DNA from 2 places in the Micromonospora sp. NPDC005254 genome. Region 1 is predicted to be linked to the other one. Evidence: riboswitches for the same ligand, from Rfam matches in the RefSeq annotation. Region 1 holds a riboswitch; the other holds the start of a gene.
What was found. Region 1 has a riboswitch for S-adenosylmethionine ahead of thrC (threonine synthase). Riboswitches for the same ligand answer to the same signal wherever they lie in the genome.
Positions count from the first base shown of each region.

Region 1 (4,574 bases):
GGGCGTGATGGCGTTGTTCGGCACGCCGGATGACCAGAGCGGCCCGCCGGCATCGCCGCGCTCAGGGCGCGGTGGGCTCTACGCCCCACACGTGGGGCAGCTCGACAGGCGCTGCGGGCAGCTCGACAGGCTGTACGGCCACCTCGGCTGGCGGTACGTTCTGGGCGGGAGCGCTCCCACACGGGCGATATGTTCCGAGCGGGGATCTTCCCACTAGCAAGGAATTTATTAACTTCGATACATTCATGTCCCACCATTGAAGAGATCTGTCCCCTTCGATGGAGGTCTCCATGAACGTCTCTCGGCTCGGCGGGCCGACCCTGTCCCTGTTCCGCATCGTGACCGGCCTGCTGTTCATGCTGCACGGCCTGTCCTCGATCTTCGGGTTGTTCGGCGGCAACCCGATGACCGGCTCGGCGATACCGTTCGGCTCCTGGCCGGGCTGGTGGGCCGCGCTGATCCAACTGATCTGCGGCGCGCTGGTGCTGGCCGGGCTCTTCACCCGGCCCGCCGCGCTTCTCGCCTCCGGCTCGATGGCGTACGCCTATTTCGTGGTCCATCAGCCCGAAGACCTGCTTCCGCTGCGCAACGGCGGTGAGCTGTCGGCGCTTTTCTGCTGGTCGTTCCTTCTGGTCGCGGCGCTCGGCTCGGGCCCCTGGGCGCTCGACGCGCTGTTCGCCCGGCGTCGCGCCGACGCTCCACCGGCCTCGGTGACCGACCCCGCCCCGGTTTCCGCCTGACCGCACCCGTACCGCGCGTCGCCGGAGCCTCGACGAGGCGGCTCCGGCGACGCGCGCCCGTTCGAGGTCGGTCGAGGTCGGTCGAGGGTCGTTCGAGGTCGGTCGGATCGGGCGAAGGCGGCGGCGTCAGGCCGGAGGGCGAGGCGCGAGGACCGCGTCCAGCAGGCCGGGGTAGAGCTTGTCCACCTCGTCGCGGCGCAGTCGGACCAGGCGGCTCGTGCCGGCGGCACGGGTCCGGGTCAGGCCGGCCTCGCGCAGCACCTTGAGGTGGTGACTGCGGGTCGCCTTCGAGACGCCGAAGTCGAAGCTGCCGCACGCGGCCTCGCCACCCTCGGCGAGCGCCCGCACGATCTGTAGCCGCACGTCGTCGGCGAGTGCGGCCAGCACGGCGGTGACCGGTACGACGGTCAGGTCGGGTTCGTGCGGCTCCATGTGACCAGTGTAACCCTTGTTCGACAACTCTCGAACAACACCCTATGGTCGGTGTCGTTGGTTCGAAAATACTCGAACAAGGGAGCTGCCGATGCGATCCCGCGCCGCCGCCTATCCGCTGCTCGCCGTGCTCGCCTGGGGCGCGATGTTCCCGATCCTGGCCAGCGCGCTGAGCCGGGTCGATCCGCTCAACCTGACCACCGCCCGCTACCTGTTCGCCACAGTCATCCTGGTCGCCATCCTGCTGGTCCGCGAGGGCCCCGCAGCGCTGCGGCTCGGCGGTCGGGGAGTCGAGGTGGTGGTGCTCGGCGTCGTCGGCTTCGCCGGCTTCAACCTGCTCACCAACCTGGCGCTCGAACACGCCGCCCCGCAGCAGATCTCCCTCTTCGTGGCCACCACGCCGGTCATCACCCAGCTGGTCCGGTGGGCCCGGGACGGCGTACGACCGAAGCCGCTCCTGCTGGCCCTCTCCCTGGTGGCGCTCCTCGGAGTCGGCCTGGTGATCACCCGCGGGAGCCTTGTCGGGTTCGGCCAGTTCGGTCTCGGCGGGCTCATGATGATCGGCGCGGTGCTCGGCTGGGGCATCTACACCCACGGCGCCAGCCGGTTCGGCGCCTGGTCGCCGCTGCGCTTCACCACGCTGACCGCGCTCGCCGGCACGGCCGCCATGCTGGCCGCGAGCATCGGCGCCGACGCCGTCGGGTGGCAGCACGCGCCGGCCGCCGCCGACCTCGTGGCGGTCACCCCACAGTTGGCGTACGCCGTGATCGTCGCCGCCGTCGTCGCGGTGCTGGCGTGGAACACCGGCGTGCAGCGGCTGGGCGCGGCCAACGCCGCCCTGTTCATGAACCTGGTCCCGGTGACCACCTTCGTCGTGCAGATCGCCCGCGGCTACCGGCCGGAGGCGATCGAGCTGGTCGGCGCCGCGATCACCATCGCCGCCCTGGTCGCCGCGAACCTCGCCACCAGGGCACGGACCCGGTCGTCGTCCCTGCCGCGACCCACCGCGGTCACCGACCCGGCCGCGGTGGTCGACCCGGTGGCGGTGGCCGCCCGCTGACCCACTCCCTGGGATACCCGGTGGAGGCGACAGGCAACGTTGCCTAGACTCGACGGCACAACTGCATACCTCATCCAGAGGGGCTGAGGGATACGGCCCGACGACGCCCCGGCAACCACCCCGCGCGCTCACCGCTGAGCGACCCGCGGGGCAGGTGCCAATTCCGTCCCCGCCGCACCGTGCGATGCGGGGAAAGATGAGAGGACTCTCGACATGACGTCGACGCTCGCCGCCTCCGGCATCGACACCTCCGCCAGCCCCGCCCGCGCCCTGGTCTGTCGCGCCTGTTCGGCCCGCTACCCGCTCGCCGCCCAGCACGCCTGCTACGAGTGTTTCGGCCCTCTCGAAGTGGACTACGACACCGCGGCCCTGGCCACGGTCACCCGGGAGCAGATCGAGGCGGGCCCGAAGAACATCTGGCGGTACGCCGCGCTGCTGCCCGCCGGCCAGGACCCGGCCACCCGGGTCACCCTCGACCCGGGGCTGACCCCGCTGGTGGCGGCCCCGCACCTCGCCGCCGAGCTGGGCATCACCGCACCGCTGTGGGTCAAGGACGACAGCGCCAACCCGACCCACTCGTTCAAGGACCGGGTCGTCTCGGTGGCGCTGACCGCCGCGAAGGCACTCGGCTTCACCCGGTTCGCCTGCGCGTCGACCGGCAACCTGGCCAACTCGGTGGCCGCGCACGCCGCCCGCGCCGGTGTGCCCTCGGTGGTCTTCATCCCCAGTGACCTGGAGCAGGGCAAGGTCATCACCACCGCCGTGTACGGCGGCGAACTGGTCGCCATCGACGGTTCGTACGACGACGTCAACCGGCTCTGCGGTGAGCTTGTGGAGACCGACGAATTCGAGGACACGGCGTTCGTCAACGTGAACGTCCGGCCGTACTACGCGGAGGGCTCCAAGACCCTCGGCTACGAGGTGGCCGAGCAGCTCGGCTGGCGCATCCCGGCCCAGGTGGTCATCCCGATGGCCAGCGGTGAGCTGCTCACCAAGATTGACAAGGCGTTCTCCGAACTGGTCGAGATCGGCCTGGTCGAGGCGCCGGCCGGCGGCTGGAAGGTCTTCGGGGCCCAGTCGGCCGGCTGCAACCCGATCGCCGCCGCGCTGCACGCCGACACGGACACGATCACCCCGGTCAAGCCCACCGGCATCGCCAAGTCGCTCAACATCGGCGACCCGGCCGCCGGCCTCTACGCCCTGGAGGCGGTCCGCCGCACCGGCGGTTGGATGGAGTATGCCGACGACGACGAGATCCGCGCCGGCATCCGCCAGCTCGCACGCACCACAGGCGTCTTCGCCGAGACGGCGGGCGGGGTGACCGCGGCGGTGCTGCGCAAGCTGGTCGAGTCCGGGCGGCTCGACCCGACGGCCGAGACTGTCGTGTTCAACACCGGCGAGGGCCTGAAGACCATCGACGCGGTGGCCAGTCAGGTCGGCCCGACCCACCACATCAAGCCCAGCCTTCGCGCCGCCCGCGACGCCGGCCTCCTCGGCTGACTCTGGGGCCGCGCCGGGCCCACCGGCCAGTAACTGGGTTTTCGCTGTGAGTATGGAAAACCCGCCGGTCTGGACTTGACGGCAGGAACCGGACGGCGCAAGATGCTCCGTGCGGGAGGGCATTTCGCCGGAGACTTTTGAAGTTCTTGCGACCCAACGCCGGAGGCGTTGTGCGAGTGTCCCTCCCGACCACGTCCGATGGGGCCAGCGAATAATTCGCTGGCCCCATCGCTTTTCCGCCTGTCAGGCTCCCCGGCATGAGCATCACCATCACGTCGTTCGACGGCGCCGACCGGGCCGCGGTCGACGAGGCGTACCGGGTCGGGGTGGCGGCCAACGAGGTCGACCTTCCGGACTTCCCGCCCTTCTGCCGGCGTCGCTTCGACGCGCTGTTCCACACGCCGGCACCCGGCACCCGATCGCTCTGGGCGCTGGCCCGGCTGGACGGTGTGCCGGCCGGGTACCTCCAGCTCGACCTGCCGCAGCTCGACAACACCGACAACGCCACCGCCGAGCTGACGGTGCGTCCCGAGCTGCGGCGGCGCGGCGTCGGCCGGGCACTGCACGAGTACGGGGTGCGTCTGCTGCGCCAGCACGGCCGCAAGCGGGTGGTCGCGATGACCGTCCGCGCGCTGCCCGGCGGTGCGGCCCGTTCCGGGGCGGGCGACGCGTTCGCCGCCTCGACCGGGGCGCAGTCCGCCCTGGCCGAGGTGCGACGCCGGCTGGAGATCGCCGACATCGACCGGGTCGCCCTGCGGGCGGCGCTCGCCGAGGCCAAGCCGCGGGCGGAGGGCTACCGGTCGGTCTGCTGGCAGGGCACCACGCCGCAGGAGTACGTGGCG
Region 1 is NZ_JBIAKM010000001.1:270,532-275,105, forward strand. Features, by position in the region: gene ACFYPR_RS01300 (DoxX family protein) at 291-740, shown strand; gene ACFYPR_RS01305 (metalloregulator ArsR/SmtB family transcription factor) at 867-1,172, opposite strand; gene ACFYPR_RS01310 (DMT family transporter) at 1,264-2,232, shown strand; SAM riboswitch class I at 2,300-2,435, shown strand; gene thrC (threonine synthase) at 2,446-3,732, shown strand; gene ACFYPR_RS01320 (GNAT family N-acetyltransferase) at 3,990-4,574, shown strand, end outside.

Region 2 (4,574 bases), on a different contig from region 1:
CTGGAGTCCTTGATCAGCGCGATGAGCTGGTTGACCCAGGCGGGCAGCACCCGCCGGATGCCCTGCGGGATGATCACCAGCCGCATCGCGTCGGCCCAGGAGAAGCCGAGTGCCCGCGCGCCCTCCAACTGGGCCGCCTCCACCGACTGGATGCCGGAGCGGAAGATCTCCCCGATGTACGCCGCCGCGATCAACGACAGCGCGAGGATGCCCAGCGGGTACGGGTCCGGTCCCCAGACCTGCATGCCGAGCGGTGCCAGCCCGACGCCGATCAGCAGGATCGTCGCCGCGGCCGGCAGCCCTCGGAAGACGTCGGTGTAGACGCGCGCCGGCCAGCGCAGCCACCGGCTGCGGGAGATGCCGGCCACGGCCAGCAGCAGGCCGAACACCGTGCCGAGCAGGGCGGCGGAGACCGCCAGGATCAGCGTGTTGGGCAGCCCGACGGTCAGCATCTCGGGCAGCGCCTCGCGCATCGCGTCGGCGTCGAAGAAGGTCTCCCACAAGGTGCTCAACGGATCCATCGGTCGCCTCTCCTACCGCCCCGCTCGCTCGTCACCGGTTCAGGACGCGGCCGACGCCGACGCCGACGGCGCGGCGGACGCCGACGGCGCCGCCACGGTGCCGCTGCCCGGGGTGAAGTCCGCCGGGATCGGGCGGCCCGGGTAGTACTGGGCCTGCAACCGGCTCCAGGTGCCGTCGGCGATCACCTCGTCGAGGCCCTTGTTCAGCGCCTCGCGCAGCTTGTCGCTGCCCTTGGCCACGGCGTACGCGGTCGGCGCCGGGCTGAGCTGCTTGGCCGCCACGGTGATCTTGCCGTTGCTGTCGGCGGCCGACTTCTCGCCGATCTCCGCCGGGGCGATCCACGCGTCGGCGGTGCCCGCCTTGAGCTGGTTGAGCGCGCCGTTGTAGTCCGGCACCCGCACCGGGTCGAGCTGCTTGCCGGTGGCGTAGTCGTCCTGGACGGTGCCCTGCACCACCACGACCCGCTTGCCGGCGAGCTGGTCGAACCCGGTGATCGGCGAGCCGGCCGGCACGTCCAGCCCGAAGTAGCCGAAGTCGTAGCCGTTGCCGAAGTCGACTGTCTTCTTCCGCGCCTCGGTGATCGTGATCGAGGAGCTGCCGACGTCGAACTTGTGGTTGTTGACCTGGGAGAGCAGCGCGGAGAAGTCGGTGCCGACGAACTCGACCTTCAGGCCGAGCTTGCCGGCGACCGCGGTCAGCAGGTCGTTGTCGAAGCCGGTGAACTTACCGTCCTTGAGGTACACGTTCGGTGGGGCGTCGGTCAGCGTGCCGGCCCGCAGCACGCCGGCCTGCGCCAGGCCGTACGGGTTGCCGGCGGTGTCGTTCGAGGCGTCGTCGGTGCCGCAGGCGGTCAGCGCGCCGGCAACCACAAGGGCCGCCCCAACGGCAACGGCACGGCTCAAGCCAGAAGAAAATCGCACGGGTGTCTCCAAAAGGGTGCGTCGACCCGGTCGATCATGAAGTTGTTGCCCCGACACGCCGGTCGGGCGGGCAACAACGTCATGATCGACGCGAGGGGTGGGGTGGGCGTGGTGCGCCCGAGGGAGGGGAGGGGAGGGGTTAGCGCGTGGGGCGGTGGTTACACGCCGCGCTGCACATTCGCATCAGGTCCACGTGGCGACGCCGGGTCAGGGGCGGCGTGAGCCGACCGGCCGGTGGCGTGGGGCTGAGAATGCGCATACGGTCTCCCGGGTCTGTTGCTGACCTGGGTGCCAGGCCACGCTTGCGCCGGCGTCCTGCCGGTGCCTGGTCTTCACCCGGGGCACCCCACCGCGGAGGAGGGTTGCCGGCCAGCGAGCCGGGGCTTCGCGCTGGCACTCATGACCTGCGGCGAGGCTAGCAGCTCCCACCGGTGGATCGTCCAGCCGTTATGACCACGCTCACCACCGGCGACGGTTCGACCGGCAGGTCAACCGGTGTGCACGTGCGGCCGGCGGCGCGGGTCGGGCTCCTGGCGACGCAGGATCTCCCGGGTGACCGAGGCGATGGCGCCCTGCCCGAACGCCAGGTAGCGCAGGAGGTTGCGACCCGGGCCACCCTCGCTCCATTCGAAGTAGATGTGTGGGCGTCGCCTGCTCCGGTCGCGGATCTCCAACAGCAGGGCGGCGAGCGCGGTGGGCACCGAGGAGCCGGTCAGGCTGAGCACCGGGTAGCTGTCGTGCGCCACGCTGCCGCGCACCGGCAGCTCGGTCTCGAAGTCCGACGGGTCGGTGACGTGGACCTCGACGAAGATGACGTCGCTGTCGTCGGGGAAGTCGTTGTCCGCCATGGTCTGTGCCAGCTTGGCGCGGTATTCGGCCGGGTCGCGGCGGTCCGGCTCGTGCGCGATGAGGCGGATCCGACGGGTGGCACGCTCGTCGATCATCCGGGCGGCGACCGGATCCAGCTCGACGTGGTCGACTCGCACCTCGTAGGCCCGTACGAGCCGGGACAGCACCGACACCAGGATCATCCCGCCGATGAAACACACGGCGATCTTGACGCCGTCGGGGCGTTCCACGACGTTCGCCAGGGTGGTGTAGACGAAGATCAGCGCGATGGCCCCGAAGGCGTACATCCGCCCCCGCTGCCGCCGTCGTCGCGCCGCGAGGGTCACGGCCGTCGCCGCCGAGGTGATCAACACCAGGACCCCGGTGGCGTACGCGCCGCCCTGCGCGTCCACGCTGGCGGAGAAGATCACCGTGATCAGGAATGCCACCGAGGTGAAGACCAGCACCAGCGGCCGGACCGCCCGCGCCCAGGTAGGGGCCATACCGTAGCGCGGCAGATACCGGGGTACGAGATTGAGCAGCCCGGCCATCGCCGACGCGCCCGCGAACCACAGGATCCCGATCGTGGACAGGTCGTAGACGGTGCCGAAAACGCCGCCGAGGTGCTGGTGCGCCAGGTAGGCCAGCGCCCGGCCGTTCGCCGGCCCGCCCGGTTTGAACGCCTCCGGCGGGATCAGCACGGTGGTGGTCACACTGCTGGTGATCAGAAAGACGCTCATCGTCGCGGCGGCGGTGGTGAGCAGCCGCCGCGCCCCCCGGATCCGGCCCAGCGGCCGGTCCTCCGAGTCCTCGCGATCCCCCCGGATGTGCGGCATCACGGCCACCCCGGTCTCGAAACCGGACAGGCCCAACGCCAGCTTCGGGAACACCAGCAGGGACAGCCCGACCACCAGCAGGGGATCGCCGTGCCCGGTGCTCAGCGCGGTGGTCCAGTCCCCGACCGCGCTCGGGTGGGTCACCACCCGCCACAGCGCGTCGGCGATCACCACCGCGTTCAGCGCCAGGTAGACCGCGACCAGGACGACGGCGATCCCGATGGCCTCGCCGAATCCCTTGAGGAACACCGCGCCCAGCAATGCCACCAGCAGCAGCGTGATGGCCACCTCGTGTCCCTTGAGCCCGCTCGGCCAGAACGGGTTCTCGTCGAGGTGGGCGGTCGCGTCCGCCGCCGAGAGGGTGATGGTGATGATGAAGTCGGTGGCCGCGAAACCGAGCAGCACCAGCACCAACAGCTTGCCCGGCCAGTAGCTCAGCAGGCGTACGAGCATCGCGATCGAGCCCTCACCGTGCGGGCTCTCCACCGCCACCCGCCGGTACACCGGCAGCGCGCCCAGCAGCGTCACCAGCACCAGCACCAGCGTCGCCACCGGCGACAGCGCCCCGGCCGCGAGCGCCGCGATGCCCGGCTGGTAGCCCAGCGTCGAGAAGTAGTCGACACCGGTCAGGCACATCACCTTCCACCACGGGTGGTGCCGATCCTCAGGCGGGCGGCCGCCCGGGCCGGAATGCCGCGCGGCCCGCTCCGTACCGCCGTCGAGCAGCCAACCGCGCAGCCGCCCGGCGCGCCTGTTGCCCTGCACCGGCGCTTCCCCCGTCCTCCGCCCATGGTCACCGCGAGTATCCGCCCGGCCACACGCGCCCGTCCCCAGGTACGCCGAACCCGCCCGTACCGGGTGGGGACGGCCGGCGAGTCGGAGGGTTTCGGGCCGGGGGCAGGGGGGATGCAGCGCCTCCGGCGCGCCTCGCACCGAATCGTCCGGTCGGGCCGGGAGGCCGCCGGATCGGATGCCACCGGGGAAGGAGCGGGTCATGGTCGGCGGCCGTCGCTTCCGCCCGGGTGGTGGCTTCGGCCGTCAGCTCGACGAGCACGAGACCCGCGTCGGCGTGCCGCCGCCGGAGCCGCCCCCGCCCGCCGGTGGCATGGTGGACAGTGCCGTCTACATCCGGGGACACCGGATCGCGTCGCCGGCCGGCCTCGCCGAGACGTACTCCTGCCTACAGGAGCAGGACGACGCGATGGCCTGGATCGGGTTGTACCGGCCCGACATCGACCAGATCTCCTCGCTGGCGCGCGAGTTCCGCCTGCACGACCTGGCGGTGGAGGACGCGATCAACGCCCACCAGCGACCCAAGCTGGAGCGGTACGGGCACACGCTGTTCGTGGTGTTGCGTGCCGCCCGCTACGACGACCTGCGGGAGGAGGTCGAGTTCTCCGAACTGCACCTGTTCATCGGGCCCGGTTTCGTGGTGACGGTCCGCCACGGCGAGGTCCCCGACCTGGCG
Region 2 is NZ_JBIAKM010000009.1:242,089-246,662, forward strand. Features, by position in the region: gene ACFYPR_RS26405 (amino acid ABC transporter permease) at 1-521, opposite strand, end outside; gene ACFYPR_RS26410 (ABC transporter substrate-binding protein) at 561-1,391, opposite strand; SAM riboswitch class IV at 1,736-1,847, opposite strand; gene ACFYPR_RS26415 (amino acid transporter) at 1,931-3,871, opposite strand; gene corA (magnesium/cobalt transporter CorA) at 4,101-4,574, shown strand, end outside.
Region 2: another riboswitch for S-adenosylmethionine. It lies ahead of ACFYPR_RS26410 (ABC transporter substrate-binding protein); the one in region 1 lies ahead of thrC (threonine synthase).